DNA from 3 places in the Qipengyuania psychrotolerans genome. Region 1 is predicted to be linked to each of the others. Evidence: predicted binding sites of a transcription regulator. Region 1 holds the regulator's gene; each other region holds the start of a gene.
What was found. Region 1 encodes LexA, which represses DNA repair genes until DNA is damaged. Its sites were predicted from a motif close to GTTCCNCNCTTGTTCT; they were not measured.
Positions count from the first base shown of each region.

Region 2: the regulator LexA is predicted to act here: its motif matches at 6,099-6,114, upstream of K3166_RS03905 (S24 family peptidase).
Region 3: the regulator LexA is predicted to act here: its motif matches at 7,448-7,463, upstream of K3166_RS06865 (ATP-dependent helicase).

Region 1 covers NZ_CP081297.1:1,205,732-1,215,423, forward strand. The annotation lists gene K3166_RS05910 (sensor histidine kinase) at 1-14, shown strand, start outside; gene K3166_RS05915 (citrate synthase) at 70-1,356, opposite strand; gene gltX (glutamate--tRNA ligase) at 1,371-2,825, opposite strand; gene K3166_RS05925 (ComEC/Rec2 family competence protein) at 2,854-5,043, shown strand; gene lexA (transcriptional repressor LexA) at 5,097-5,801, opposite strand; gene moaC (cyclic pyranopterin monophosphate synthase MoaC) at 5,925-6,398, opposite strand; gene trpC (indole-3-glycerol phosphate synthase TrpC) at 6,395-7,198, opposite strand; gene trpD (anthranilate phosphoribosyltransferase) at 7,195-8,187, opposite strand; gene K3166_RS05950 (anthranilate synthase component II) at 8,184-8,798, opposite strand; gene pip (prolyl aminopeptidase) at 8,858-9,692, opposite strand, start outside.
Region 2 covers NZ_CP081297.1:786,006-795,697, forward strand. The annotation lists gene cobT (cobaltochelatase subunit CobT) at 1-1,687, shown strand, start outside; gene K3166_RS03875 (nitroreductase) at 1,959-2,633, shown strand; gene K3166_RS03880 (hypothetical protein) at 2,638-3,009, opposite strand; gene cysS (cysteine--tRNA ligase) at 3,057-4,502, shown strand; gene K3166_RS03890 (D-2-hydroxyacid dehydrogenase) at 4,543-5,481, shown strand; gene K3166_RS03895 (hypothetical protein) at 5,482-5,733, opposite strand; gene K3166_RS03900 (hypothetical protein) at 5,837-6,049, opposite strand; gene K3166_RS03905 (S24 family peptidase) at 6,228-6,869, shown strand; gene K3166_RS03910 (c-type cytochrome) at 6,882-7,253, opposite strand; gene K3166_RS03915 (MBL fold metallo-hydrolase) at 7,374-8,015, shown strand; gene K3166_RS03920 (MAPEG family protein) at 8,055-8,453, opposite strand; gene rpmF (50S ribosomal protein L32) at 8,698-8,877, shown strand; gene plsX (phosphate acyltransferase PlsX) at 8,905-9,692, shown strand, end outside.
Region 3 covers NZ_CP081297.1:1,389,771-1,399,462, reverse strand. The annotation lists gene K3166_RS06890 (SapC family protein) at 1-434, opposite strand, end outside; gene K3166_RS06885 (FAD-binding oxidoreductase) at 519-1,979, opposite strand; gene K3166_RS06880 (hypothetical protein) at 2,059-2,709, shown strand; gene K3166_RS06875 (DEAD/DEAH box helicase) at 2,822-4,261, shown strand; gene K3166_RS06870 (sterol desaturase family protein) at 4,305-5,132, shown strand; gene K3166_RS06865 (ATP-dependent helicase) at 5,129-7,441, opposite strand; gene K3166_RS06860 (hypothetical protein) at 7,558-8,145, shown strand; gene rsmD (16S rRNA (guanine(966)-N(2))-methyltransferase RsmD) at 8,328-8,900, opposite strand; gene K3166_RS06850 (pseudouridine synthase) at 8,897-9,661, opposite strand; gene K3166_RS06845 (aromatic ring-hydroxylating oxygenase subunit alpha) at 9,681-9,692, opposite strand, start outside.

The DNA of each region.
Region 1 (9,692 bases):
CGGACGGAAAATAGACTGCCAAGAAAAAGGGGCGCCGAAGCGCCCCTGATCCGTAAAAGTTGAATGTTCTCAGCGCTGGTCCATCGGGACGTAATCGCGCTGCGTCGGTCCAGTGTAAAGCTGGCGCGGACGGCCGATGACCTGGCCGGGATCGGAAATCATCTCGTTCCACTGTGCAACCCATCCGACGGTACGGGCGAGGGCGAAGAGGGCGGTGAACATCGTCGTCGGGAAGCCGATTGCCGAAAGGATGATGCCGGAATAGAAATCCACGTTCGGGAACAGCTTCTTTTCCTTGAAATAATCGTCATTGAGAGCGAGTTCTTCAAGCTGAAGCGCGGTTTCGAACACCGGATCCTTGACGTTCAGGGCGTCAAACACCTCACGGACAGTTTTCTGCATGACCGTGGCGCGCGGATCGTAGTTCTTATAAACCCGGTGGCCGAAGCCCATGAGGCGGAACGGATCGTTCTTGTCTTTCGCACGCTCGATATAATGCGGAATGCGATCGGGAGTGCCGATTTCCTGCAGCATGTTGAGCGCGGCTTCGTTCGCTCCGCCGTGCGCAGGGCCCCAGAGACACGCGATGCCAGCGGCGGTGCAGGCGAACGGATTAGCGCCCGACGAACCAGCAAGCCTTACGGTCGACGTCGATGCGTTCTGTTCGTGATCGGCATGGAGGATGAAGATGCGATCCATGGCCTTCTCGACGGCCGGGTGCAGCTCATACTCTTCTGCAGGAACACCAAAAGTCATGCGCAGGAAGTTGCCCGTGTAGCTGAGGTCATTCCTCGGCTGCATGAACGGTTGGCCGATCGAGTACTTGTAAGCCCAAGCTGCAATTGTCGGCATCTTAGCGATCAGCCGGTGGCTGCTGATCTTGCGATGTTCCGGATCCGAAATATCCGTGCTGTCATGGTAGAACGCCGACAGCGCGCCAACGACACCGCACATGATTGCCATCGGGTGCGCATCGCGGCGGAAGCCCTGATAAAACTGGCGCAGCTGATCGTGCAGCATTGTGTGGCGGGTGATGGTGTAATCGAAGTCGCCAAGTTCATCCGGGCTCGGCAGTTCGCCATTGAGCAGCAGGTAGGCAACTTCCATGAAGCTCGAATTTTCGGCCAGTTGCCCGATCGGATAACCACGGTGCAGCAACACACCTTCTTCACCGTCGATATATGTCAGCGCGCTTTCGCAGCTTGCTGTGGACTTGTAGCCCGGATCATAGGTGAATGTGCCAGTCGTGCCGTAGAGCTTGCGGATGTCGATGACATCGGGCCCAACGCTTCCCTCAAGAATGGGAAAATTCTGGCTCTGTCCGCCAAGATCGAGAGTTGCCTGTTTATCGGCCACGCGAGTCTCCTTAATCAGCCGTTCTGTCCGGTACCTGCCGAGGATGCCTGCGCGTCGATGCGCGCCAGCGATTCCTCCTTGCCCAACAGGACCAGAACATCGAAAATTCCGGGCGACGTGGTTGTGCCCGTAAGTGCCGCACGCATGGGCTGCGCGAGCTTGCCCAGGCCCAATTCAAGCGCCTCGGCATATGATTTGGTAGTGGCTTCGAGAGCCTCGATTGTCCAGCTATTTTCCGCTCTCAAACGCTCGGCAAGTTCGCCGAGACGGGCACGCGTTTCCGCATTCAAAAGTTCAGCTGCTTTCTCGGTCATTTCCAGCGGCCGTTTCTTGAACAAAAAGGCTGCACCTTCAGATAGTTCGTGCACGGTCTTGGCACGAGTTTTGAGGACCGGCATCGCCTCTGTCAGAATTTGCTCATCGGCATCATCGCCAATTTCCGCAGCAACCAGCGAAGCAAGTCGGGCATCATCGGCCTCGCGGATATAGTGTGCGTTGAGATTCAACAGCTTCTTGATGTCGAAGCGAGAAGGACTTTTCCCGACCCCGTCGAGGTCGAACAGCTTGATCGCCTCGTCACGGGTGATCTCTTCGCGGTCACCGTGGGCCCAGCCAAGCCGAAGCAGGTAATTGAACAGGGCTTCAGGAAGGATGCCTTCTTCGTCGCGGTAAGCTTCCACTCCGATCGCGCCGTGACGTTTTGACAATTTCGCTCCGTCCGATCCATGGATCAGCGGAACATGGACATAGACCGGATCGGGCCAACCCCCTTCGATCTCGTTCATTGCCCGTATTACGGGCATCTGGCGAAAGGCATTGTTGAGATGATCGTCGCCCCGGATGATGTGGGTCACACCCATATCGTGATCGTCGACAACGACCGCCAGCATATACGTTGGTGTGCCGTCGGCGCGCAGCAGGATGTAATCGTCAATTTCGGCGTTCTTGACGGTAACGCTGCCCTGGACGGCATCGTCGATGGTCATCTCACCGTGTTCAGGTACCTTTAGACGAATGACGAATGGAGCACCTTCGGGCGCGTCGGCGGGATCGCGCTCTCTCCACCGGCGGTCATACCGCATGGGCTGCTTGTTGGCGCGCTGTTCGGCGCGCATCTGTTCGAGCTCTTCAGATGTCGCATAGCACTTGTAGGCATGTCCTGCCTCCAGAAGCTTGTAGGCCACTTCGCTGTGGCGAGCTGCGCGGTCGGATTGAAATACTGGCGGTTCGTCATAATCGAGGCCAAGCCAGTCGAGACCTTCAAGGATCTTGTCGATGGCTTCCTGCGTGCTGCGCTTTTTGTCGGTGTCTTCGATGCGTAGCAGTGCCTTGCCGCCATAATGGCGGGCAAATAGCCAATTGAAAAGCGCGGTGCGCGCTCCACCAATGTGAAGGAAACCGGTCGGCGAGGGTGCAAATCGAGTAACGACCTGTCCAGCGGGTGTTGTTTTCCCGGTTTCGCTTGCCATTCTCTTTGCTTTCCTTTCAGAGACTTCCATGGCGAATGACGGGACGCCGATGGTACCATTTGGCGCGCCTGACGGCCCCGCCGATGCTGCAGTGCAGCGCCATTGGCGCATGCGCGCCATATTGTCCAGAACGGGCGATCATACAGAGAAGTTTCTGGTCCAATCCGGGTTCGATAGGGGGCCTTGGCTCGCCGTGGCGTTTGCCGCTGGAATCGGTGCGTGGTTCTTGCTCGCGATGCCGTGGCAATGGATTGCCGGCTTGGTGATTGCTTTGGCTGCCGCCGTGTTTTCTCATGCGATCTGGCGCGGCGCGGAGGGTCGGCAGCACTTACGGCTTGCTGTCGGTGCGCTTGGATTGGCATTCGCACTAGGACTGACCACCGTGTGGGTGCGATCGGAGATGGTCGGAGCAGAGCCGATATCCCGGCCGATGCTTATGAAGCTCGATGCACGTATACTCGAGCGCACGGAACAGCCTTCGGAAGATAGGGTTCGGCTTGTCCTTGCCGCGCGGGACGCCGAAGCAGGGCGAGCGATCCGTGTGAGGGTGAATGTCCCAAACGACCATGACATGCCCGAACTTCGCGAAGGCGCGAGGGTAGAACTGCGAGCGCGCCTGATGCCGCCATCTCCGCCCCTGCTCCCCGGCGCTTATGATTTCGCGCGGGATGCATGGTTCAAAGGTTTCGCGGCTACCGGTTCGTTAGTCGGCGAGGTGCGAGTGACCGAGCCTGCAGAAGCCAATGATGGCTGGCTGGCCGGAAAACAACGTGATCTTTCTGCGCATGTCCGATCGCGACTAAGCGGAGCACCGGGAACCATCGCGGCTGCATTTGCAACCGGAGACCGCGGAGGAATTGCGAAGGCCGATGAAGAGGCCATGCGGGATGCCGGCTTGACCCATCTTCTCTCAATCAGCGGATTGCACGTAAGCGCGGTAATCGCAGCGGCATATTTTCTGGCTATCAAGCTGCTTGCCTTGTGGCCTTGGCTGGCCCTGCGCGCCAGGCTGCCATTGCTGGCCGCTGCCGCTGCCGCGGGTGTGGGCATCGCCTATACGCTCCTTACCGGCGCTCAGGTTCCCACCGTAAGAAGTTGCATCGGGGCCGTTCTGGTTCTGGGCGCGCTAGCCCTGGGACGTGAGCCTTTGTCCCTGCGAATGGTGGCCGTAGCAGCGGGGGCCGTCTTGGTGCTATGGCCAGAATCTCTCGTTGGCCCAAGTTTCCAGATGAGTTTTTCTGCGGTCATTGCAATCGTAGCGCTCCATAATTCACAGCCAGTGAGGGATTTCCTGGCGCCCCGTGAGGAAGGCTGGACGAGAGTGATGTCCAGGCGCGTTCTGATGTTGTTCATTACCGGCTTGGTGATCGAGATAGCCCTCACACCTATCGTGTTATTCCATTTCCATCGTTCTGGTCTCTACGGCGCATTTGCGAATGTTTTCGCAATTCCATTGGTCACGTTCTTGTCGATGCCACTGATTGCGCTCGCGCTATTTTTCGACCTTGTCGGAGCGGGCGCGCCGTTCTGGTGGCTCGCAGGCAAATCGCTCGAAATTCTCATTGCGATGGCGCATTTCACATCGTCACAGCCTGGAGCTGTCAAGCTCGTGCCGCATATGGGGCTAGGGATAATCTCTCTGTTCGTTGGGGGAGGGCTGTGGCTTGCCTTGTGGAGGGGCAGGGCGCGCTTGTTGGGCCTTGTTCCAGCGGCAATTGGCACAATTGCATTGGTGCTTAGCCCCGTCCCGGATCTGCTTATCACACGTGATGGGCGCAATGTCGGAATTACAAATCAGGACGGGCATCTCTTCGTTCTGCGCGGTGCGCCGGGCTCTTATTCGAGAACCAACATTGTCGAACTGGCAGGGAGCGAGGCCGAGGCCATGCCCATAGAGGAATATCCCGGCGCGCGGTGCAGCGCAGATTTTTGCTCCATCGGGCTCAGCAGAGGGGAACGGGACTGGTCGATTCTTGTCGCCCTCAACCGTCAGAGGATTGATGAGCGCCAGTTAGCCGCTGCGTGCGAGCTGTCTGATCTTGTCATTGCAGATCGGTGGCTGCCGAGAAGTTGCAAGCCCAAATGGGCGAAGATCGACGGCCGCTTCGTAGCAGAGAATGGCGGTACATCTGTGTACCTGGCAGACGAACGGATCGACACCGTTGCATCGGCTCAGGGGCAACATGGCTGGTGGAAAACGGACGCCGAAAAATATTGAAAAAAAGGGCGCCCGCATCAGCAAGCGCCCCATTTCAATTCAAGTATCTCAGATCAATGGTAGCGACGCAGCAGTCCAGCCAGCTTACCTTGGACCTGCACTCGGCTCGCTTCGTAAACCTGAGGTTCGTATGCGCCATTGGCGGGGTCGAGGCGGACCATCGGACCCTCTTTGCGGAGGTACTTGAGGGTCGCTTCCTCATTGTCGACCAGTGCGACCACAATTTCACCATCCCGGGCAGTTTCGGTGCGCTGCACTAGCGCAAAATCACCGTCGAAAATTCCCGCTTCGATCATGGAATCACCTGAAACTTCGAGCGCATAGTGATCGCCCGGGCCAAGCAGGGCCGCAGGTACTGGCATGCTGGACTGGCCTTCGATGGCTTCAATCGGTGCACCGGCCGCAATCCTGCCATGCAATGGGACGTCGATAATGTCATTTGCCGCTCGCGGCGCAATCGCTTTAGCGGCGTGCGCGGCGACAATGGTATCATTTGCTGATGACACCTTTGCCGGTTGAGCGGAGGCTGGCAGCGTGACCGCATCTTCTGGCAACTTGATCACTTCAAGCGCCCGAGCCCGATTGGGAAGCCGCCGGATGAAGCCGCGTTCTTCAAGCGCGGAAATCAGGCGGTGCACGCCAGACTTGCTCTTCAAATCAAGCGCTTCTTTCATTTCTTCGAAAGAAGGCGAAATGCCGGTATCTTCCAGCTTCTGCTGGATGAACCGAATTAATTCGTGCTGCTTTGCGGTCAGCATCAGGTCACTCCCTGGTTCCAGTTCACTTAATGCGAACGAATGTGGAACAATTAGGCAACCATTTTTTCAAAGTCAAGCAATTCAGCCATTTCTGGGCAATGGAACGGAACAGGTGTTCCCGTTTCAGTCCTGTGCTCGCCAGTGTCCTGACTTGCCTCCGACCTTTTCCAAGAGCCGAATACCCTCGATACGCATCCCTTTATCGATAGCTTTGCCCATATCGTAGAGCGTCAACAGTGCTACCGAAACGGCAGTGAGCGCTTCCATCTCGATCCCGGTTTTGCCGACCAGTCTGGCAGTGGCCTGGACGCGAATGGCTCGCTCTTCAATCTCGATATCGACGACCATCGAATCGAGCCCCAGTGGGTGACAAAGCGGAATGAGTTCGCCGGTCCGCTTGGCCGCCAGAATGCCGGCAATACGAGCGGCCGCGACTGCATCGCCTTTTGGATTTCCACCGGATGAAAGTGCCTCAAGCGCCTCTTGTGACATCACGATGCGCCCTTCGGCGGTTGCACTGCGCTCGGTCTCAGGCTTTGTAGAAACATCCACCATCCTTGCGGCACCGCTTTCATCAAGATGCGTCAGGCGTGTCATAATGAGCTGTCAGAACCTGGGGAAAGAAGAGTGCGGGTCGCCAGTTCAACGTCGGCCTGCCGCATCAGGCTTTCTCCGACGAGAAATGTATTCACTCCTGCACGCGAAAGACGGTTGCAGTCATCATTCGTGAAAATGCCGCTTTCGCCAACAATGAGCGACCCTGCCGGGGCGAGCGGAGCAAGTGCTTCAGTGATACCCAAGTCAGTTTCGAAGGTCTTCAGGTTGCGGTTATTAATGCCGATCAGTCGTGACTGAAGGCGTGCGGCGCGCTCCAGTTCTTCGGCATCGTGAACCTCGACCAGCACGTCCATTCCGCGCTCGACGGCAGCGGCTTCGATCTCATGCATGACTCCATCTTCAAGCGCAGCGACGATAATCAGGATCGCATCGGCACCAATGGATCGCGCTTCTGAAACTTGCCACGGGTCAACCATGAAGTCCTTGCGAAGAACCGGCAAAGTGCAAGCTGCCCTCGCTTCGATCAGATAGCTTTCATGGCCCTGGAAATACGGAGCGTCTGTGAGAACCGACAGGCATGCCGCACCGCCGCGTTCATACGCCTTCGCGTGATCGGCGGGGTCAAAGTGTTCACGAATGAGGCCTTTGGAAGGGGAGGCTTTCTTGATCTCGGCGATCAGACCAAAGCCGCTCTTTTGCGCTTCCTCAAGGGCATTGCGGAAGCCTCTGGGCGCATCGATATTGCGCGAACCCAGATCAAGCTGCGAGAGACTTGCCTTGGTTTTGCGCGCAGCCACTTCATCGCGCTTGGTGGCACAAATTTCCTCGAGTTTATTCACTGCGCCATCTCGATCCAGTTTGCGAGGAGCTCTTTCGCCCTCCCGCTATCGAGTGCTTCTGCGCCAGTTTCGGCGGCTTCTGTCCAGTCTTCGGTACGTCCCGCTACAATCAGGGTCGCAGCTGCATTGAACAGCACTGCGTCGCGGTAGGGTCCCGGTGTGCCTAGCAACAGAGCCTCGAGCGCTTTCGCGTTATGCACCGGATCACCGCCGCGAATGGCTTCGACCGGTGCGTGCGGCAAGTTTGCCTGAACCGCGAGCACGCGGCGCATTTCGAAATCGTTGCCAGAGACATCAGCGAGTTCGTTGCCGCCCGCGAGAGACAATTCGTCGAGACCTTCGTCGCCCGAAGCGATAAAAGTGCGCTCCGTACCGAGCATCGCCTTGGCCTTCGCATAGATGGGTACATAGGCTGGGCGAGCGATGCCGATCAGCTGGCGCTTTACGCCTGCCGGATTGGAAAGCGGACCCATCAGATTGAAAATGGTCCGGACCCCCAGTTTTTGGCGGATCGGTTGGATGCGGCCCATCGCAGGGTGATGGTTCTTGGCGAACAGGAAGCAAATTCCCAGCTCTGCCAGTGTCTTCTCCGCCGTTCTTCCCGCCGCCTCCATGTCGAGACCCAAGGCTTCAAGGGTGTCCGCAGCGCCCGATTTCGAGCTAGCAGCACGGTTACCGTGCTTGGCGACACTTACCCCGCAGGCCGCGACAACAAGGCTAACGGCGGTTGAAACATTGAGTGTATGGTGGCCGTCGCCGCCGGTCCCGCAACAATCGACCGTGCCATCTGGCGCGTTGATCGGGATCAGGCGGGCTCGGAGAGCGCGGGCGGCGCCAGCGATTTCCTCAGCCGTTTCGCTTCGGGCTGACATATCTACCAGGAAGCGGGCAATCTCATCATCGGAAGTTTCACCGTCCAGGATCCAGCCAAAGACTTCTTCTGCCTTTTCAGCATCGAGGTGGATGTCGGCTGCGGGTAGTTGCTTCATGCTGGAACCTGGGCCTCAATGCCGCAAATGTGGAGGAAATTGGCGAGCAAGGCGTGACCATGCTCGGTCGCGATACTTTCCGGGTGGAACTGTACGCCATGAATAGGAAGGGTTTTGTGGCGGAACCCCATGACGCTCGAACCATCAAGGCCGGGGGTCTCGCTTTGTGCGTTGATCTCGAGGCAGTCGGGAATGTCTTCAACAACGAGCGAGTGATAACGGGTAGCGAGATAGGGTGATGGCAAACCTGCAAAGACGCCGCTGCCGTTGTGGGTGACGTCACTGGTTTTGCCATGCATCAAGCCGCCGCGCACAACGCGCCCGCCGAAGTGTTGACCGATGGCCTGGTGGCCAAGGCACACCCCGAGGAGGGGCTTCCCTGCTTCGGCGCAAGCTGCAACCAGATCGAGGCTCATGCCGGCTTCGTTTGGCGTGCAGGGTCCAGGTGAAATGAGGTAGCCATCAGCATTGGCGGCAATGGCCTCTGCGGCGGTAACCGCATCATTGCGGACCACTTTCACCTCCGCGCCCAGTTCCATCAGGTAATGGACGAGGTTGAAAGTGAAGCTATCGTAGTTGTCTACGACGAAGATTGTCCGGCTGTCGGTCATGTATGGCGTCAATGGCGCTGCGCGTGATCGGTTTCAAGCAATCAAAACCAGTCGCGACGTCAAACCTGCTTGCCGGCCAGTTTGTCAGTCGCTCTGACAAGCCCATCGATAATGCCCGGTTCGCTGGCGCTGTGACCGGCATCGTGAACGATCCACAGCCCTGCTTCGGGCCACGCTTTCTTGAGCGCCCACGCACTGGTTGGCGGAGTACATATGTCGTGACGCCCCTGGACAATGATGCCCGGAATGCCTTCAAGCTTGTCGACATCGGCGAGCAACTGGGCTTCTTCGAGATAGAAATCATTCAGGAAATAGCGCGCGCAGATGCGGGCGAATGGCACGGCTTTCGACGCATCCGCGAAGCTGTCGAGCAGGTCGGTATCAGGCAGCAAAGTTGCGACCTGGCCCTCCCAGATAGACCATGCTTTCGCTGCCGTCAGACGGGTTTCCTCGTCATCGCTGGTAAGCCTCGTGTGGAATGCTTCCACTAGGTTGCCCCGTTCGCACTCCGGTATGACGCTGATAAAATCGTCCCATGCCTCGGCCATGATCTCACTTGCGCCGTAACTATAGAGCCATTGTTTTTCCTTGGCGCGCGCGAGGAACACACCGCGCAGTACGAGTTCGCTCACACGTTCCGGATGCTTTTGGGCGTAGGCGAGGGCGAGTGTCGATCCCCAACTGCCGCCGAATGCCTGCCATTTCTCGTGGCCGCACATTTCGCGCAAGCGTTCGATATCGGCCACGATGCGCCATGTGTCGTTGTTCTCGATCTCTGCAAATGGGAGCGATTTACCGCAGCCGCGCTGGTCGAAAAGCAGAACGTCGTAAAGTTCGGGATCCCACTGCCGGCGATGTGAGGGGCTCATCCCTCCGCCAGGGCCGCCATGAAGG
Region 2 (9,692 bases), 420 kb from region 1:
GCCCGGTCGGAACTTGCCCAAGGACCAAGCCACCGAAGCGCGCGGCTTTGCCGACAGTTTTGCACTGCGGCTGCGCCACCATAACGAGCGGCTGCATGCGAAGGGTGCTCCGCCCGAACCCATCGCGCGGGCGTGCTACGATGCGATCGAGCAAGTTCGCTACGAAGCGATCGGCAGCACGCGCTTCGACGGCATTCGTGAAAATCTGGATGCGGCGGTCGAATTGCGGACCGCAAGTGATCCGATTGTGCGCGCGGATGATGCGAACGACGTCCCGCTGCCGACCGCGCTTTCGCTCATGCTGCGCGAAGCTTTGACAGGTGAGGCCATTCCGGAGCGCGCCAAAGCGGGCGTGGATCTGGTGCGCGGCGATATCCTCGCCAAGATCGGCGGGGACATGGACGATCTCGCCGGTGCGCTCGACGATCAGCGCGCGTTTCAGGACCTGACGCTCGATATGCTCCGTCATCTTGAACTCACGCTGCCCGAAATGCCCGAAGACGAGGGCAGCGATGACGGCAACGACGAAGACGGCGAAAACCCCGAGGATCAGGACGACACCGACGAAGAAGACCAGGGCGACGCCCAGCCGCAGGAAACCGACGCTCGCGGCGAGATGTCCGAAGGCGAGGCGGATGGCGACGCCGATCAGGACGCTGAAGGCGAGCAGGAAATGTCCGATGGTGATCCGTCGGATGATGACGGGGAGGGGATGCAACCCGTCCGCCCGAACCGCCCGTGGACCGATCTTCCCGAAGATTTCGATTACCGCGCCTATACCGACAAGTTCGACGAAGTGATCGAAGCGCCCGAGTTGTGCGATCACGACGAACTGGACCGGCTTCGCGCCTATCTCGACAGCCAGCTTGCCGGATTGCAGGGCATCGTGACCCGGCTGGCGAACCGCCTCCAGCGCCGTCTGATGGCGCAGCAGAACCGCAGCTGGGATTTCGACCAGGAAGAAGGCTTGCTGGATGCCGCGCGCCTGACCCGCGTCGTCGTCAGCCCCGGCCATGCGCTGTCTTACAAGATGGAGCGCGATACCGAGTTCAAGGACACGGTCGTCACCCTGCTGATCGACAATTCTGGCTCCATGCGCGGGCGGCCGATCTCCATCGCCGCGATCAGCGCCGACATTATGGCGCGCACGCTGGAACGCTGCGGCGTGAAGACTGAAATCCTCGGCTTCACCACCCGAGCGTGGAAAGGCGGACAGAGCCGCGAGGCATGGCTTGCCGATGGTCGCCCCGCCGATCCGGGCCGCCTGAACGACCTGCGCCACATCATCTACAAAAAAGCCGACGAACCGTGGCGCCGCGCACGCCGGAATCTCGGCCTGATGATGCGCGAAGGGCTGCTGAAGGAAAACATCGACGGCGAAGCGCTGCTATGGGCGCATAGCCGCCTGCTCGCCCGTCCCGAAGACCGCCGCATCCTGATGGTGATTTCCGACGGTGCTCCGGTTGACGACAGCACGCTGTCGGTGAACCAGGCGGGCTATCTCGAAGGGCACCTGCGCAAGGTGATCGAATGGATCGAGAAGCAAAGCCCGGTCCAGCTCGCCGCCATCGGCATCGGCCATGACGTGACGCGGTACTACAAAAAGTCGGTCACGATCATGGATGTGGAACAGCTCGGCGGCACGATTATCGAGCAGCTTGCGGGATTGTTCGAGGTGGAGGGGTGATGGACTGGCTAACATTTACAGTCGGGTTGGTTTTGGTTGTCACATCTCTTGGCGCAATATTTCGACCCGAAAGACGATATCGAGATTCTCTCAGCAATCGGAATGCGCGCTTGGCTGATTTAGAAGCTGGCGCTCCTGAGAGGCATTTCGAGGAGCGTCGCGAATTAGAGGCTTATCCACCAACGACTGACTTCAGCAAACGAACGATCCGCCAACTGGGGTTGGTCTCGCTTACCGTCGGAGTTGGGCTAGCACTTTGGTCGATGATCGGATGACCCCAACTGAAGCCGTCCAAACCCGCCGATCTGTTCGCGCCTTTACCGGCCAGCCGGTTGAACGCGAGACGCTCACCCGCGTGCTCGAAAAGGCGCAGCGCTCGCCTTCGGGTGGCAATGTCCAGCCGTGGAATGCGGTCATGCTCACCGGCGAGCCGATGCAGGCGCTGTTCGACCGGGTGGCGCAGGAATTTCCCAAGGGGCGCGCGGCGCTGAAGCCCGAATACGATATCTATCCCAAGGGCCTCGACGGGGTTTACGAGGAGCGCCGCTTCGGCGTGGGCGAGGGTATGTATGCTGCGCTGGATATCAGCCGCGAGGACAAGGCGAAGCGGCTCATGTGGTTCGCGCAGAATTTCCGCGCCTTCGGGGCGCCGGTGCTGATGCTGGTCCACACGCCCAAATACATGGGCCCGCCGCAGTGGAGCGATATCGGCATGTGGCTGCAAACCATCATGCTGCTGCTGCGCGAGGAAGGGCTGGATAGCTGCGCGCAGGAAGCCTGGGCCGCCTACAGCCCGCAAGTGCGCGAAATGGTCGACATTCCCGAGGACCACATCTTCTTCTGCGGCATGGCCATCGGCTACCGCGATCCCGATGCGGCGGTGAACCAGTTTGATGTGAAACGCGCATCCTTGGACGAAACAGTGCGCTGGGAAGGCTGGAACTGACCTCTCAATAGCGGCAGATGCGAAGGCTGCCGCCTTTCCAGCAGGCAGGTTCGCCCGCTTCCTGTTGCACGGACCCCAGGTGTATTTCATTGCCCGTCTGCCCGAGCGCGTAGGCTTCGCCCAATCCGGGAGCAGTTTGCGTGAGCGTAACGGCGATGATGCCCGGTACGAACTCGCTCTGGTCGGGAAGTACCATGCCGAGACCAATGGCCGGTTCGCCATCGGCGCGGCAGGGGCCGTCATAGGTTTCGCCCTCGCGGCTCACCACGCAACGCTCGGCGGCAACGCCGACATTCGCACTCGGATCTTGCGAACAGGCGGTCATGGGGAGCAGGGAGGCGAGGGCCAGGATAGGCAATGACAGGCGGTGCGACATTGCGCGCACTCTTGCGCAGGCGGGCCGCGATTGGCAAGGCCGCGCGCATGACCGAAACGCCGCTCAAGCTGTTCAACTCGCTCACGCGCGAGATCGAAACCTTTACCCCCGTCCATCCGGGCGAGGCGCGCGTCTACTCCTGCGGGCCGACGGTCTATAATTACCAGCACATCGGCAATATGCGCGCATACGTGTTCTCTGACACGCTGGGCCGCGTGCTGCGCTGGAAGGGCTATGACCTCACCCATGTGATCAACATCACCGATGTCGGCCACCTCACCTCCGATGCGGACGAGGGCGAGGACAAGATGGAGAAGATGGCGGCCAAGGCGGGCAAATCCGCCTGGGACATCGCCAAATTCTACCAGGAAGATTTCGAGCGCGACCTGGCGCGGCTCAACATAACCGGCAAGCAGCACCCGCGCGCCACCGAATATGTCGAGGCGATGATCGAATGGGGCAAGCGGATCGCTGAGAAGCACTGCTACGAGCTCGATAGCGGCCTCTATTTCGATGTCACGACCGTGGATGATTACGGCCGCCTTGCTCGTGCAGTCACCGAGGAGGGCGAAGGCCGGATCGAACGGCTTGAAGGCAAGCGCAACGCGGCTGACTTCGCGATCTGGCGCAAGACGCCCGAGGGTGAGACGCGGCAGATGGAATGGGATTCGCCGTGGGGCAAGGGCGCGCCCGGCTGGCACTTGGAATGCTCCGTCATGGGCGAAGCGCTGCTGGGCTTCCCCTTCGACATCCACACCGGCGGCATCGACCACCGCGAGATCCACCATCCGAACGAAATCGCGCAGAACCAGGCCTATTGCTGCACCAATGGCCTCGACAACGCCGAGAACAGCGGCGCGCGCATCTGGATGCACAACAACTTCCTCGTCGAGCGCAGCGGCAAAATGTCGAAGAGCTCAGGCGAATTCCTCCGCCTGCAATTGCTGGTCGACAAGGGCTACCACCCGCTTGCCTACCGGATGATGTGCCTGCAGGCGCACTACCGCAGTGAGCTTGAGTTTAGCTGGGAAGGTCTGCTTGCCGCACTCACGCGGCTCAAGCGGATCGTCATGCAGGTCGAGCGGCTGAACGACGCCATCCCGGGCGCTCCTTCCCACCAGAAATTTGCGCCCATGCGCGATAAGTTTGCGGCCGCAATCGCCGACGACCTCAATACGTCTGTAGCGCTGGTTGCGCTTGAAGAGGCACTGGCAGTCAAGAAGGTGGATGCTGGCGTAAAACGTGCCGTGATCGAGGACATGGACCGGGTGCTCGGCTTGGACCTGTTCGAGCTGACCCGCGAAGCCCTGCGCATCCGTCCTGTCTCCGCCGAGATCACCGAAGCCGAAATCGAAGCCGAACTGATCCGCCGAAAGGATGCGAAGGTCGCCAAAGATTACGCAACCAGCGACGCCATCCGCGAAACGCTGGCCGCCAAGGGCGTCGAGGTCATGGATGGCGATTCGCTCGGCTGGGAGTGGAAGCTGGGCTGAGTTGCGGTTAGGGACTTAATCGCAAGAGGAGAGTCCCCGTATGACCAAAGCCGTGATGTCCGCCCTGATTCGCCCGTTGGTGGAGCCGCGCCTGCCTGACTGGGTCGAGCCGCTGTGGTTCATGACCAAGGAGCAGGCGCTGGAAATGGCGCCGGAGGCCGAGATTGGCTGGTTCGATCTCAACGAAAAAGAACCGATGATGGAGATTGCGCAAGCAGCGACCAATCTCAAATGGCTCAACTCGATTTATGCGGGCCTCGATTTCATGCCGCTGGACCTGCTGGCCGAACGCGGCACCGTGGTGACCAACGGTGTCGGTATCAACGCCATCACGATTGCCGAATACGTCGTCATGCTGATGCTGGCCCATGCCAAGGGCTATCGCGAGGTCGTGAAGGCGCAAGAGCGGCACGAGTGGTTGCTGGACAGTCCCGGCAAGCGCGAATTGTCGGGCGAGCGCGTGTTACTGCTCGGTCTCGGGGCGATCGGTGCCTTGGTCAAGTCGCGACTCGAAGCCTTCGACATGACCGTTGTGCCGGTCCGGCGTTCGGGCGGGGAAGGCACGCTGCGGCCCGGCGAATGGCGCGAGAAGCTCGGCGAATTCGACTGGGTAGTGTTGGCCGTCCCCTCGACCGACGAGACCAAGGGCATGATCGGTGCTGCGGAACTGGCGGCGATGCGGCCCAATGCGGTGCTCGTGAATATCGCGCGCGGCGACGTGGTGGATCAGGACGCTTTGGTCGAGGCGCTCCAAGCCAAGTCGATCGAAGCCGCGCTGCTGGACGTTACCGATCCCGAACCGCTGCCGGAAGATCATCCATTGTGGGATATCGAGAATGCGCAGGTAACGATGCACCTGTCGGGCCGCGCGCAAACCAAGATGTTCCAGCGCAGCGCCGACAGGTTCATCGAGAACCTCGAGAAATGGCACAAGGGTGAGAGTGTCCAGCCGCAAATGGATCTTGCCGCAGGCTACTAGCTACGCGTCCTCCAGCAGCAGCAATTCGCAGTGCACGACCAATCGCGGATCGGGCAGGATGCGGTGGTCCACTTCACTGACCCCTGCATCGGCAACGAGCTGGCCTGCAATCGCAAACTCGTGATCGGGCAGGGCGGCAATAAACACTTCTCCTGCTTCGACGGCTTCCTCGCCGGCAAACAGCAGGGACACACTATGCCGCGTGCCGGCAAAAGTGATGCTCGCCCAAGCTTTCTCTGTGTGGGAAAGCACTTGCCCGCGGTGATCGCACAACGTCAGCAATGCATCACGTAGCCGATCGGAGGAAGTGCGCCTCACGCGTGGTCTGCGTGCCTGGCGGGCGGGGGGCGTGCACTCAACCGACATGCACCAACTCCTTGTCGCCTTCTCCGCGCGCAGCTTCGAAGCCCATCATGAAACCGCGAATGCGCGCCTCGGTGGCGGTGCGCGGTTCGCGGCCCATGCGCAGGTCCAGCACGAAGCGCGGGTCGTGAGCGGCAAGACGGCCGAATTTCGTCGGCGGCATTTCGTGTGTCCGGAGGAATTTCTCGACGGATCGGATCAACATGGTTCGGTGCTCCCCAAATGGTTGTGCGCAATGGCGAATCGCTCGCCGTGTTCCCTATGTGTTCCTGCCGAAATCCTACTTGTCTAGGAAAAATCCTATGCTATAGGAATTTTCTCTCATCACTGCTCTAGGGAGCCGCAGATTTGCGTTGATGACGAAGGTTGGAAAGGAATGGCCGATGGCGAAAACAATCAGCGAAGACCGCGCCCGGCTGGTTCAGTTGACAGACGAAAATCGCACCAGCCTTTCTGCGCTGTCGTCGATGTTGGGCCGTAATCCCAGTTACTTGCAGCAGTTCGTGCGCAAGGGAAGTCCGCGGCGGCTGGAGGAAAAGGACCGCCGCCGTCTCGCCGAATTCTTCGGGGTGAACGAGGTCGAACTGGGAGCTGATCCTGATATCGGCCGTCCGCGCGAATCGGAGGATTTCCTGGCCGTGCCCCGCCTTGCTCTGGACGCTTCGGCGGGGCCGGGTGCCGTTTCAGCCGAGGAAATTTCCTTCGACAGCTTCCGCTTTTCGCGGCGCTGGCTGCGGGAGATGGGTTTGGACGGGGCAAGGCTATCCGCGATCCGTGTCGAAGGTGACAGTATGGAGCCGCTTTTGCGCAGCGGTGACGAGATTTTCGTCGACCGCAACAAGCGCGCGGGCGAGGGTATCCATGTGGTCCGCATCGGCGACGCACTTCATGTGAAGCAGGTTCAGGCCAGCGCGCCGGGGCGCATCAAATTGATCAGCGCGAACGACGCTTATGCGCCGATCGAACTCGGCGGCGAGGAGGTCGAAATCATCGGGCGGGTCGTCTGGAAGGGTGGGAGAATTTAATCCCGACTTCCTTCAAGATGGCGGCGTGACGTAATCGTCCGATTTCAGGGTCATCATGTAATCAGCGATGTCCTCGATATCCGCTTCGTCGAGGTCGACATCCATCTGCATCGGGTAATTGTGCGCATCCGACAGGAATGCGACCAGCGTGTCGTGGGTCAGGCCCGGACTATTGGCGACGTCTGCAAAACCGGGTGCCTCAGGGTTTGGCGAGACGGCGTTGCCGGTCAAGGCGTGACAATCTCCGCAAATGGCGGTGACATAGACGGGAATGGCTTCTGCGCTGGCTGAAACCGGAACTGCATCCTGAGCAGGTTCTGCCGAGTAGGTTTGGCAAGCGGTCAGCGAAATTGCGGCTGCAACGGTCACTCCGAAAAGCTTCATCGTCTTCCTCCCATTTTCGGCAGCATAGCATCTCTGCGCAAATGCTGCTTGTTTTCGATCAACAACCCGACCATTTTCTCATCAATGACAAATTCCGACCAGACACCCGCCACCCCTCCCATGAAAGCCGGAATTGTCCCGGTCACGCCCCTGCAGCAGAATTGCTCGCTCATCTGGTGCACGAAGACCAACAAGGGTGCGCTGATTGATCCCGGGGGTGATCTCGACAAGTTGAAAGCGGCGGTTGCGAAATCCGGGGTCGAACTGGAAAAAATCCTCATCACCCACGGACATATGGATCACTGCGGCGAGGCGGGCGTGTTGGCGAAAGAGCTCGGCCTGCCAATCGAAGGTCCGCACGAAGCCGATCGGTTCTGGATCAGCCGGCTTGAGGAAGACGGCGCGCGCTATGGCATGAACAGCAAGGTGTTCGAGCCGGACCGCTGGCTGGAAGATGGCGACACCGTCACAGTTGGTGAGCTGACACTGGAGGTCATCCATTGCCCAGGTCACACACCGGGGCACGTGGCCTTCTTCAATCGTGAAAGCAAATTCGCCATTGTCGGCGATGTGCTGTTCCAGGGCAGCATCGGCCGCACCGATTTCCCGATGGGTAACCACCAGGACTTGATCGACGCGATTACCCAGAAGCTTTGGCCGCTTGGCGATGATGTGACGTTCATCCCGGGGCATGGCCCGACCAGCACATTCGGCCGGGAACGCAAGACCAACGCCTTTGTCAGCGATGCTGCTCTGGCATGATTGCCCGGGCCGAAAATCTTCCCGGCCCGAGAAAAACCTCTAGATCATCCGCATCGCGATGAGCGTTGCCACAACGGCGAGGCCCAGCAGCGTGAGCATGGTGATGAGGGTGCCGATCATGCGCGGCTTGGTCCCCGTTTCGGCGTCCATGCCGATGCCATGGGCCACACGGCCAAGCATATAGACACCCGCTACCCATGCCAGCCACGGTTGGCCTTTTCCCGAAATCTCGATTGCCGCGATCAGCACCAGGACGAATGGTGTATTCTCAACAAAATTGAGCTGCGCGCGCATCCTGCGCGTGAGCGGACCGCCGCCGTCATCGCCGTGGATTGTCTTCGTCGTGCCGCGCATCTGGCCGACACGGACAGCCAGCCATAGGTTGATGAGTGCAGCTGCCGCCGCCGCGGTCAGTGTAACCGGTAGAAAAATGCCCATGCGGTCCCTCCCTTGTGATTTTTTATCGCGAACCCCATGTTTGGCTATAGGCAAGGGCCGCATCATGCAATGCGGTTGACGGTGTTCACGCACAACGCTTGCGCAGCCGGGAAAATTCGGTATACGCGCGCCTTCACCGTCATGGTCGGGAAGTTTCGGGTTTATGCGCACTTGTGCGTTGCCCGACCTTCCACTAGGGCGGCCACCGAAATTAATTGAAATTGTTTGAGGAACAGGTGCCGCTATGGCCGTCCCCAAGAGAAAAGTATCGCCCCACCGCCGCGGCAACCGCCGTTCGCATGATTCGCTCAAGGTCGAGGCTCATCACGAGTGCTCGAACTGCGGCGAACTCAAGCGTCCGCACAACCTTTGCTCGCATTGCGGCTACTACAACGGGCGTGAAGTAATCGCCGTCGGTCTTTAAGACCGTCATCAGCAGCCGGAGATCGTCATGAGTTTGCCGCGTATCGCTATTGACGCGATGGGCGGCGACGAAGGCGTGCGCACCATGATTGATGGTGCCGCAATGGCTCGGCGCCGCCATGACCGGTTCCAGTTCCTGCTGGTCGGCGACGAAACGCGAATCAAAGCCGCGCTCGCCGATCATCCGGGCATGTCGGGCGCGTCCGAAATCCTGCACTGCGAAGATGTGGTCGAAGGCGACGAAAAGCCTTCGCGCGCAATTCGCCGTGCCAAGACCACCAGCATGGGCCTTGCGGTCGATGCCGTGAAGCGCGGCGAAGCCGGCGCGGCAGTGTCCGCTGGCAATACCGGCGCGCTTATGGCGATGAGCAAGCTTGCCTTGCGCACCATGCCCGGGGTCGATCGTCCTGCCCTTGCGGCATTGCTACCGACGCTCGGCGAAAATGACGTCATCATGCTCGACCTCGGTGCGAACCGGGATTGCGATGCCCGCAACCTTGTCCAGTTTGCGATCATGGGTGCAGCCTACTCGCGCATCGTGACAGGGCTTGAACGGCCGCGCACGCGCCTGCTGAATATCGGCACCGAAGAAAACAAGGGGACCGAGGACATCCAGAACGCCGCAGAGACCCTGCGGGCCGCGACCGGATTGTCCATGGAATTCGAAGGTTATGTCGAAGCTGACAAGATCAACCGCGGTGATTGCGATGTGGTCGTGCACGACGGTTTTTCCGGCAATATTGCCCTGAAGGCGATCGAGGGTACTGCGCGGTTCGTCACCGACTTGTTGCGCCGCGCTTTCACCAGTTCGGTCCG
Region 3 (9,692 bases), 180 kb from region 1:
CTGCTTTCGCCATTTTCGAACAGCGGGCGACCTTCGTCGAATTCGCCAACCGCATCGCTGGTCGGATCGAAGCAAAGCGACAGCTGATCGGTATCCTGCTGGAGCTTGGCCAGCATGAAAGGATAGCGGCGGATGTAAGCCGGGATGTAGACGGGGTCAGAAACCTTGCCGTCCTTATCGACGAAGGTGTTGAAGCCTTCGTTGAGGCCCATCAGAGCGAGCGGAAGCGGGTTTTCACCGGTCGAGAAGACGATGGGGAAATTGCGCTGGGCCTGGACAAATTCGTCCACGGTCAGGGGAATTGCGTGAGCCTTCGCCAGCCACGGAGCAGTTTCGAGAGTTCGCGACTTGTAGTTCGCGTGATCACGGCTGTTGAGGGGCATCAGGTCGTTGAAAAATAGGGGCAGTTGAGGCTGCTGCGGCGCGCTCGCCATGTCTTGTCTCCGAAGTCGATTTAGTCGTTTTGGGATAAGGCACTTTGGTCCCTGGGAACCGGCACGCGCCCTTGGCTGCGCGCCTTAAGCTGTCACGTCCGTTTTCGCAAGCGGCACGAGTTTGCCGGGATTGAGTAATCCCCGCGGGTCTAGCGCTTGTTTGACTGAACGCATGATAGCGAGCGCCGCGGGATCGCCGAGACGGCCCAATTCATCGCGTTTCATCTGGCCAATCCCGTGCTCGGCACTGATCGATCCGCCCCATTGTGTCACCAGGTCATGGACAAAGGCGCTGATGTCCTTGCCCTCGGCAAGTTCCCATTCGCCGCGTTTGGCACCCTTCGGTGCAAGGACGTGGAAATGTACATTGCCGTCTCCGAGATGGCCGAACGCAGCGACCTGGGTACCCGGAAAGCGTTTCTCTATCTGGGGCGAGGATGTCTCTACAAAGTCGGGCATTTTCGCCACCGGGACTGAAATATCGTGCTGCATCGCCGGACCGATTGCCCGCTCGGCTGCGGAAATGGAATCGCGCAGAAGCCAGAAGGTATCGGCTTGCGCCTCGTTCGCTGAGATCACCGCGTCATCGAGGAATTCCTGTTCGGACGCTTCGGTGAGCATGTTTTCGGCAAGAGCTTGCAGGTCTTCACCGTTTCCGGCGGCTACCAGTTCGATCAAGACATTCCACTCGTGCTGCTGCGCCAATGGCGACCGGGCATCGGGCAAGTGGTCCAACACCGCCGTCAGACAGTGCGCGGGCATAACTTCGAAACCTTCGAGAGCATCACCGGCAATCTTGTCGCAATGCAGGAGCAGTCGCCGCGCGTGCTGGAGGCTCGGCAGGCCGGCCCAAATAACCAGGCGATCACTGGTCTCCGGAAGCAGGCGCAAGGTGGCTGCTGTGACAATTCCCAGCGTCCCCTCGGACCCGATCAGCAGCTGCTTGAGATCGAACCCGCGATTGTCCTTCTTGAGCGGAGTGAGCGTATCGAGCACCGAGCCATCCGCCATCACCGCTTCGAGGCCGAGTACCTGCGCGCGCATCGTGCCATGCCGAAGGACCTGCGTTCCACCCGCATTGGTGGATATGAGGCCGCCAATCGTCGCAGAACCCTTGCCGCCCAATGTGAGCGGAAAGCGCAAGCGGTGCTTCGCCGCTGCCTCGTGCAGGGTCTGCAGGACGACCCCGGCATCGCAGGTCACTTGCATGGCGCTCGTATCGAGTTGCCGTACCCCATTCATGCGCCGGAGCGACAATATCAGCGCATCGCCGCTGCTGTCGGGTGTCGCGCCGCCAGACATGCCGCTGTTTCCGCCTTGGGGTACGATGGGGATTCCGTGCACGCCGCACAATTCCACTATTGCAGCGACTTCCGAAGTGCTCACAGGCGAGGCAAGTCCAACTGCTTTCCCATGATAGCGTCCACGCCAGTCCGTCAGCCACGGATCAAGCAGTTCGGGATCGCAGGTGAAGCCGCGTGTCCCAAGCAGATCGGCCGCCTCACTGGCGAATTTCCCAAGGTCTGAATTCATCGATGCATCCATGCCACACTGGATAGGCAAATGGCCACCTCTTGCTATCCGGCGCAATCCAATTAAGCCGATATTCAATTGTCGGGAGGCAGTGCAACAAACACGCGCTGAATTCCTTCGGCGCGAATACGAGGAACTTGAAAAAGCCCCGATGTTCAGCCTGTTCGCCCTGACTGCGCCGATTGCGCTCCTGTTGTCTCATGGCGGCCAGGAGAATGCATTGCCCAAGGCGGACGGGATCTGTGAAGCGCAGGTTGCGCAGCAGTCTCGCGACAACAATCGCGGCGTCTCGCCTCTGCCGCTTTCAAGCGACGCGCCTGGATGGGCTCCGCTGTTTGAGGGCGTAGGGCCCGCAATCGAACGACAGGTCCGGATCGAAGGGCGGGTTATCTTGCGCGTCTCTCCCGCGCGCGGCCCTGTCAGGCAAAGCATGATGGCCGAAACCCGCGATACAGAGCCGGCGCGGCTGGTTGAGCGTTCATTCGGGAAATGCATCGATGCCAGTCGGATCGGCGGAGTTGCCGCCAGCGGTGACCGCCTGATGTTGTTCCTCAAGAACCGCCAGGTCTTGTCTGCAGAGCTTGAAAAGGGCTGCAGCCCGCGCAGCTTCAACCGCGGTTTTTATATGGAGCCATCGAAAGATGGGAACCTGTGTATCAAGCGTGACCTCGTACAGAGTCGTTCGGGGGCAAAGTGCCAGATCACTCGGCTACGCCAAATGGTGCTCGAAACCGAGGGTTGAGGCCGCTTTTTCTTGACTAATCGGCCTAAAAGCGCAAAGGCGCGCACCTGAAAGAGTGTGCAATTTGCGCCCTTTTCACTTTTCCGCAAATCCGGGGGCACTCGACAGCCGCATGAACTTCGCCGATCTCGGCCTTTCACCTGACCTGCTTAAAGCCGTTGCAGACGCCGGCTATAGCGAACCCACGCCTATCCAGGCGCAGGCCATTCCGCCTATCCTGATGATGAAAGACATCATCGGGATTGCTCAGACGGGTACAGGTAAAACCGCCAGTTTCGTTCTTCCGATGATTGACGTCATGGCCAGTGGTCGGCGCCGTGCGCTCATGCCGCGCTCGCTGATCTTGGCGCCTACGCGCGAACTTGCTGCGCAGGTTGCTGAAAACTTCGAGAAGTATGGCAAGAATCACGATCTCAAACTGGCGCTGCTGATTGGCGGCGTGCAGATGGGCGACCAGGTCAAGGCTCTGAACGAAGGCGTGGACGTGCTTATCGCGACGCCGGGCCGCCTGATGGACCTGTTCGAGCGTGGCAAGATCCTGCTCAACGGCTGCGAATTGCTGGTTATCGACGAAGCGGACCGGATGCTCGACATGGGCTTCATCCCGGATATCGAGTTCATCTGTTCCAAATTGCCCGAAACACGGCAGACCATGCTGTTCTCGGCGACGATGCCGCCGCCAATCGAAAAGCTGGCCAAGAAATTCCTCCAGAATCCCAAGCGGATCGAGGTCAGCCGTGCGGCGACGACCAACAAGGACATCACCGCCTTCAAGATCCCGGTTCAAAGCCGTCAGAAGCGTGAGACGCTTCGCTGGTTGCTTAAGAACGATCATGTCGAAACGGCGATCATTTTCGCCAACCGCAAAACCACGGTGCGTGAGCTCAACAAGAGCCTGCAGCAACACGGTTTCTCGAGCAGCGAAATCCACGGTGACATGGATCAGTCGAGCCGCATCAAGGAGCTTGATCGGTTCAAGGCTGGCGAGGTGAATATCCTTGTCGCCAGTGACGTTGCCGCACGCGGTCTCGACGTTAAAGGCGTGAGCCACGTATTCAATTTCGACACGCCCTGGCATCCCGACGATTATGTGCACCGCATTGGCCGTACGGGCAGGGCAGGCGCCAAGGGCCGCGCATTTACATTCGTATCGAATGAGGACGCCGAAGCCATTGCAAACGTCGAAAAGCTGACCGGCAGCAAGATACCGGTGTTCGGAAAGAGCGACGTCCGCGTCGAACTGATCGATCCTGCGGCAAGCAAGAAGGACGCCAGCGAAAAGCCCGAGCGCAAAGCTAGGGGCGAGCGCAAGCCGCGCAAGCCGGTAGAAGAGTCCAAGGCGGAGGCCCAGTCGGTGTCCGAGGCCCCGTCAAAGTCCGAGGAAAAGTCGGAGCCCAGGCCCAAGCCAGCCAGGAAGGCCGCAGAAAAGGCGCAACCTCAGAAGGTGGAACGTCCGAAAAAGCCCCACAAGGGCGCTGCGAAAGGCGAATCCTCTGATCCGGGTGAATGGAACGGTCCTGTGCCCGGGTTCCTGGAAGTTTCGGCAGGTTGACTTAACAACTCTCTAACTACAATCTCGTAGTTACGGAGCCGTTATGGAAATTTTCGTACAGTCATTCAAAAGCACTTTCAGCCTGCTATTTTTGGCTGGACTATGCTTTGGAACGCTCGCTTTGGTGGTGAAGCGGACACAGATTATCCCGGCCATGGAACGTGGCCGCAAGGAATTCCTCACCAGTCTGGCGCTGATGATCATCAATTTGGCGATCCTTGCGCCGTTCTTTGCCTTGCCGAGCGGAGCGATCCGCGAGTTCCTTGGCATGAGCGAGCGTTTCGCCGGATTCTGGGCGAATGTTCCCGAACTGCTGACGCTGCTTGGTGCGTTCCTGGTCTATGATTTCGTTATTTACGTCAGGCACAGGCTGGAGCATTCACCAATGCTGTGGCGCATCCATGCGACACATCATGCCGATACGGCGCTCTCGTGGCTGACCGTTCAACGAAAACACCCGCTCAGCAAACTCCTCAGCGTTTGCGTCGATCTTTCGCTCTTGCTGCTGCTTGGCTTCCCGCAATGGTCGATCGGTGCTGCGGGCGTAGGCATAGCGTTCTGGGGCTTCTTTGTTCACTGCGATGTGCCATGGACGCTCGGCATATTTGGCCGGGTTTTCCTCTCGCCTGCAGCACACCGCCTACATCACATCCGTGATGAGGCGCTGATGGGCACAAACTTCGGAAATACTCTCACGCTGTGGGACAAGATGTTCGGTACATACTGTGATCCCAAGCCGTACATCGGATGCGAGACCGGGATCGAGGAAGGCACGCGGTCCATTGGCGGCGAATTGCTCCGTCCGTTCGAAAAGCGGTATTGGACGCGAAAACCGGCGAAGCCAGAAGAAGAAAGCGAAGCGGTCGCTTAATCGCCTGTCGGTTTGACGAAACTGTCGAGCACGCGTTTTTCGCCTGCCTGCTCGAACTCGATTGTCAGCTTGTTGCCTTCCTGATCGGTGACCACACCGTACCCGAACTTATCGTGAAAAACGCGCGCGCCAATGGCGATATCGGTTCGCGGTTTTGCTGCGAAACTTGCGGCGCTGCGACCGGTTTCGGCAAGCTTTTTCGGCGTCGCATCATAGCCGGTGGAGATTGCCCGCTGCCAGCCAGGACCGCGCGCAGTCGAACGATCGGGGCGATTTATGGAGACATGGGCGAAGGGATCGTCATTCTCGCTCCAATTCGCACGCCAAAGTGACGCGCCGCCCGACATCGTTGTTTCGCTCTCGATGAACTCGTCCGGCAATTCCTCGATGAACCGGCTCGGGATCGAGCTTGTCCACTGGCCGTAAATCCGCCTATTTGCCGCATGCAGGATCGTACATCGGCGCTTGGCGCGGGTAATGGCGACATAGGCCAGACGGCGCTCTTCTTCGAGGCTGGCAAGACCGCCCTCGTCAATCGAACGCTGGCTCGGGAAAACGCCTTCTTCCCACCCGGGCAGGAACACATGATTAAATTCGAGGCCCTTGGCAGCGTGCATCGTCATGATGGTGACCTTTTCGCCGTCGTTGGCGCGGTCGTTATCCATGACGAGGCCGACGTGCTCGAGAAACTCGCCCAGCGTTTCGTAGTCTTCCATCGCGCGGGCAAGCTCTGTGATATTCTCCAGCCGGCCAGCGCTTTCCGGGCTGCGGTCCTTCTGGAGCATTTCTTCATAGCCGCTTTCCGAGGCAACAATGCGGAGCAGTTCGGACGGCGTGATCTTGTCCACCTGCTCGCGCCAGTGAACGAACTGACCCAGCAAGCTGATCATCGTGTTGCGCGCCCGAGCGGGAAGCTCGTCGCTGTCAGCAAGGTCGAGAGAAGCGGCGGCCAGCGGTGACTGGGTTCGCCGGGCATGACGACGCATCGCTTCCAATGTCTTTGCGCCGAGCCCGCGCTTGGGCTGGTTGTAGATACGCTCAAACGCCAGATCGTCGGCTGGTTGCGAGATGACCCGCAGATAGGCCAGCATATCGCGGATTTCGGCACGCTCGTAGAAACGAAAACCGCCCACGATGCGGTAGTTCAGGCCGATCTGGATGAACCGGTCCTCGAATTCGCGGGTCTGGTACTGGGCGCGCACGAGGATCGCGACTTCATCCAGCGGGGCGCCTTCGGATTCCAGGCGTTCGATATCCTCGCCTACGCGGCGCGCTTCTTCCGGACCGTCCCAGATGCCGACGACCCGCACCTTCTCGCCAGCGGGAAGATCCGTCCACAGTGTCTTGCCCAGTCGCTCGCTATTGGCGTTGATCAGCCCGGATGCGGCTGCGAGGATTTGCGGTGTGGAGCGATAGTTCTGCTCCAGCTTGACTACCGCAGCGCCGGGAAAATCCTTCTCGAAGCGCAGGATGTTCGCCACTTCCGCGCCGCGCCATGAATAGATCGACTGGTCATCATCGCCTACGACGCAAATATTCTTGCGCTCCTGGGCGAGCAAGCGCAGCCAGAGATACTGGACTTGGTTGGTGTCCTGATATTCGTCGACCAGGATGTACTTGAAGCGCTGCTGATACTGGGTCAGCACGTCATGATGTTTGCGGAAGATGTTCAGAATGTGCAGCAACAGATCACCGAAGTCGCAGGCATTCAGGGCCTTCAGCCGGTCCTGGTACAGCTTGTAGAACTTGGTGCCGTGGCCGTTGGCGTAGGCCTCGTTCTCGATTGAATCGAGATCGCCGGGATTGAGCCCCCGGTTCTTCCAGCGATCGATCAGTCCGGCAAGTTGGCGCGCAGGCCAGCGTTTTTCATCCAGCTCCTGTTCTTGAATGATCTGCTTGAGCAGTCGAAGTTGATCATCGGTGTCGAGGATCGTGTAATTGCTCTGAAGCCCGACCAGCTCGGCATGGCGGCGCAGCATGCGGGCACCGATCGAATGGAATGTGCCAAGCCACGGCATTCCTTCTACGGCATCGCCTATATGACGCCCCACGCGTTCGCGCATTTCGCGGGCAGCCTTGTTGGTGAAGGTCACGCAGAGGATTTCGGAAGGCCAGGCACGCCGTGTGGCGATAAGGTGCGCCAGACGTGCAGTCAGCGCCGCTGTCTTGCCAGTACCTGCTCCGGCCAGCATCAGCACTGGCCCTTCAGTCGTCAACACAGCTTCGCGCTGAGGCGCGTTTAGCATGGCCGCATAAGGCGGAATCGTGCCGGTCTCGGCCACTTCGCTGGGTTCTGGGAGATCAGGCATCTTCACAGAACAGCTAGGGAACGATACCCTGTAGCACAAGTGCGCTGATGCCCCTTTCGGAACAAGAAGGCGGGGTTCCGCGTAGTGTTTGCAATGTCGAAACGAGGAGAAGCCCTTTGAAAATTCTCATTTTAGCCAGCGCCGCGGCGCTTGCATTCACCGCTACACCCGCATTTGCCGATCATCATATGGAAGGCGAGATGTCTGAATATGTGCTGAGCGCTGACCAGCAGGTTATGTACGACGGTTGGCCAGAAGAACGCCGTATGACCTATGATGCATGGCCCGCAGGCGCCCAGGATTACTATTGGACGCTCGATCCCGCACAGGCGACAGGCTGGTGGGTCCTGACTGACGAACAGCGCGTGCGCATCTATGAGATGACACCGGACCAGCGTGCGAGCGCGTGGACTGCAATCGCTGCCCAGATGGGCAATGCGAATGAGACTGCGGTTGCTGCCCGTACGTCTGCGTCTGCTTCGGCAGGCCCGCGTTTTGTAAGCAGCGAAGTGGTTCAGACCACGCCTGCAAACCGGAACGCCGGCGGCGAACTTCCGATCTGTTCGTCCGATGAAGAAGATAACTGCATCAACGCGTGGGAAGCTGGAAAACGCGGCCCCGGCGTCAATCGTCCGCTCGAATACTGGCCGGGTCGTCCCGCCAGCGAAATCGACGAGCCGCTTCCGGCGACACGCGGCGACTGATTTTATTACAGCATGAGTCCCGCCAATATTAGTGGCGGCGACGCTTGGAGGGGGGCGGAGTTGCCATGGCGATCCTGCCCCTTTCTTCGTCCTGAAACCAGCAGCAACGCGCCATTCGTCAGGTGGCTGTCACGGGCAAGGCTGCCGTATCGACCGCCAACGAAGCCCGAGCCAGAGGTTCGTTAATCTTCCGGCGGCGAATTTTCCGCTTCGGTGCTTAGCTTCATGAAACTGATCCTGGCCTTGCCGACGCGGCGGTCGTCGATAATCTCCAGACCTTTCACCGACACTTTCTCGTAATGCGCAGTTTCGAGCGCGATCAGAGTAGCAGGGCCAATCCATCCAAGCCGCTTCATCCGGTCGAGGGCGACCATGCCTGCGCCGGATTCGTACGGAGGGTCCAGCAGGATCAAGTCATGCTCGCCCTTCGCTGGTCCCAGGCTCATTACTGATCCCTGCTGAACTGTTGCACGCTTGTGGGCATCGAGTGCGCTGACATTGGCGCGGATCGTTTTGACCGCATCGGCTTCCTGCTCGACGAACAGGCAATGCGCGGCACCGCGGGACAGAGCCTCGAGCCCAAGGGCGCCTGAACCGGCAAACAGGTCCACTACAGACAGGTCTTCGAAACTGCCCAAGCGGCTATTCAGAATATTGAACAGGGTTTCGCGGGTGCGATCGGCTGTTGGCCTGGTGACATCACCCTTGGGCGCAGCAAGTTTTCGGCCGCGCCAGTCGCCTGCGATAATTCTCATTTCTTGGCCGTCTTCAGCTGTTTGGCATACCGCTCGACTTCTGCGGGCTGGATTTCGGTCGCTTGGCCGCGGGGCAGGTCGTCAAGTTCGAACGGACCGTAACCTACGCGCATCAGGCGGTTCACCTGCAATCCGAGATGTTCAAGCACTTTGCGAATTTCGCGGTTCTTGCCTTCGGTGATTGTCATCTGGATCCACCGGTTCTTGCCCGAACCGCGCTCAAGATCAGCTTCGATCCGGCCATAGCGTATGCCATCGACTTCAATGCCTTCGATGAGCTTGTCGAGCATTGCCTGGGTCACATCACCAAACGCACGGGCGCGGTAAGTGCGCGGTACGCCAGTAGATGGCAATTCCATCGCCCGCTTGAGTTCGCCGTCGTTGGTAAGGAGAAGCAGGCCTTCGGTGTTGAAGTCCAGTCGGCCTACCGGCATCACGCGGCCTGCATCTTTCGGCAAAGCGTTGCGCAGCGCCGCATAGATCGTTGGTCGCCCCTTGGGGTCGTATTCGGCGGTGATCAGGCCGGATGGCTTGTGGAATGCAAAGAGCCGCGTAGCTTCGGCGGGGCCAACAGGTTTACCGTCCACGGATACGCCGCGCAGGCTCATCAGTTTGATGGCAGGGGTATCGAGCACTTTGCCATCGAGCGAAATGCGCCCGTCAGCGATCATGCGCTCGATCTCTCGGCGGCTGGCAACACCAGCACGCGCGAGCAGCTTGGCGATACGGTCGCCTTCTTCGGGTAATCGGTTGTCGGACATAGCGTGCGCGATTAGGCCTTCAGCCTGCAGC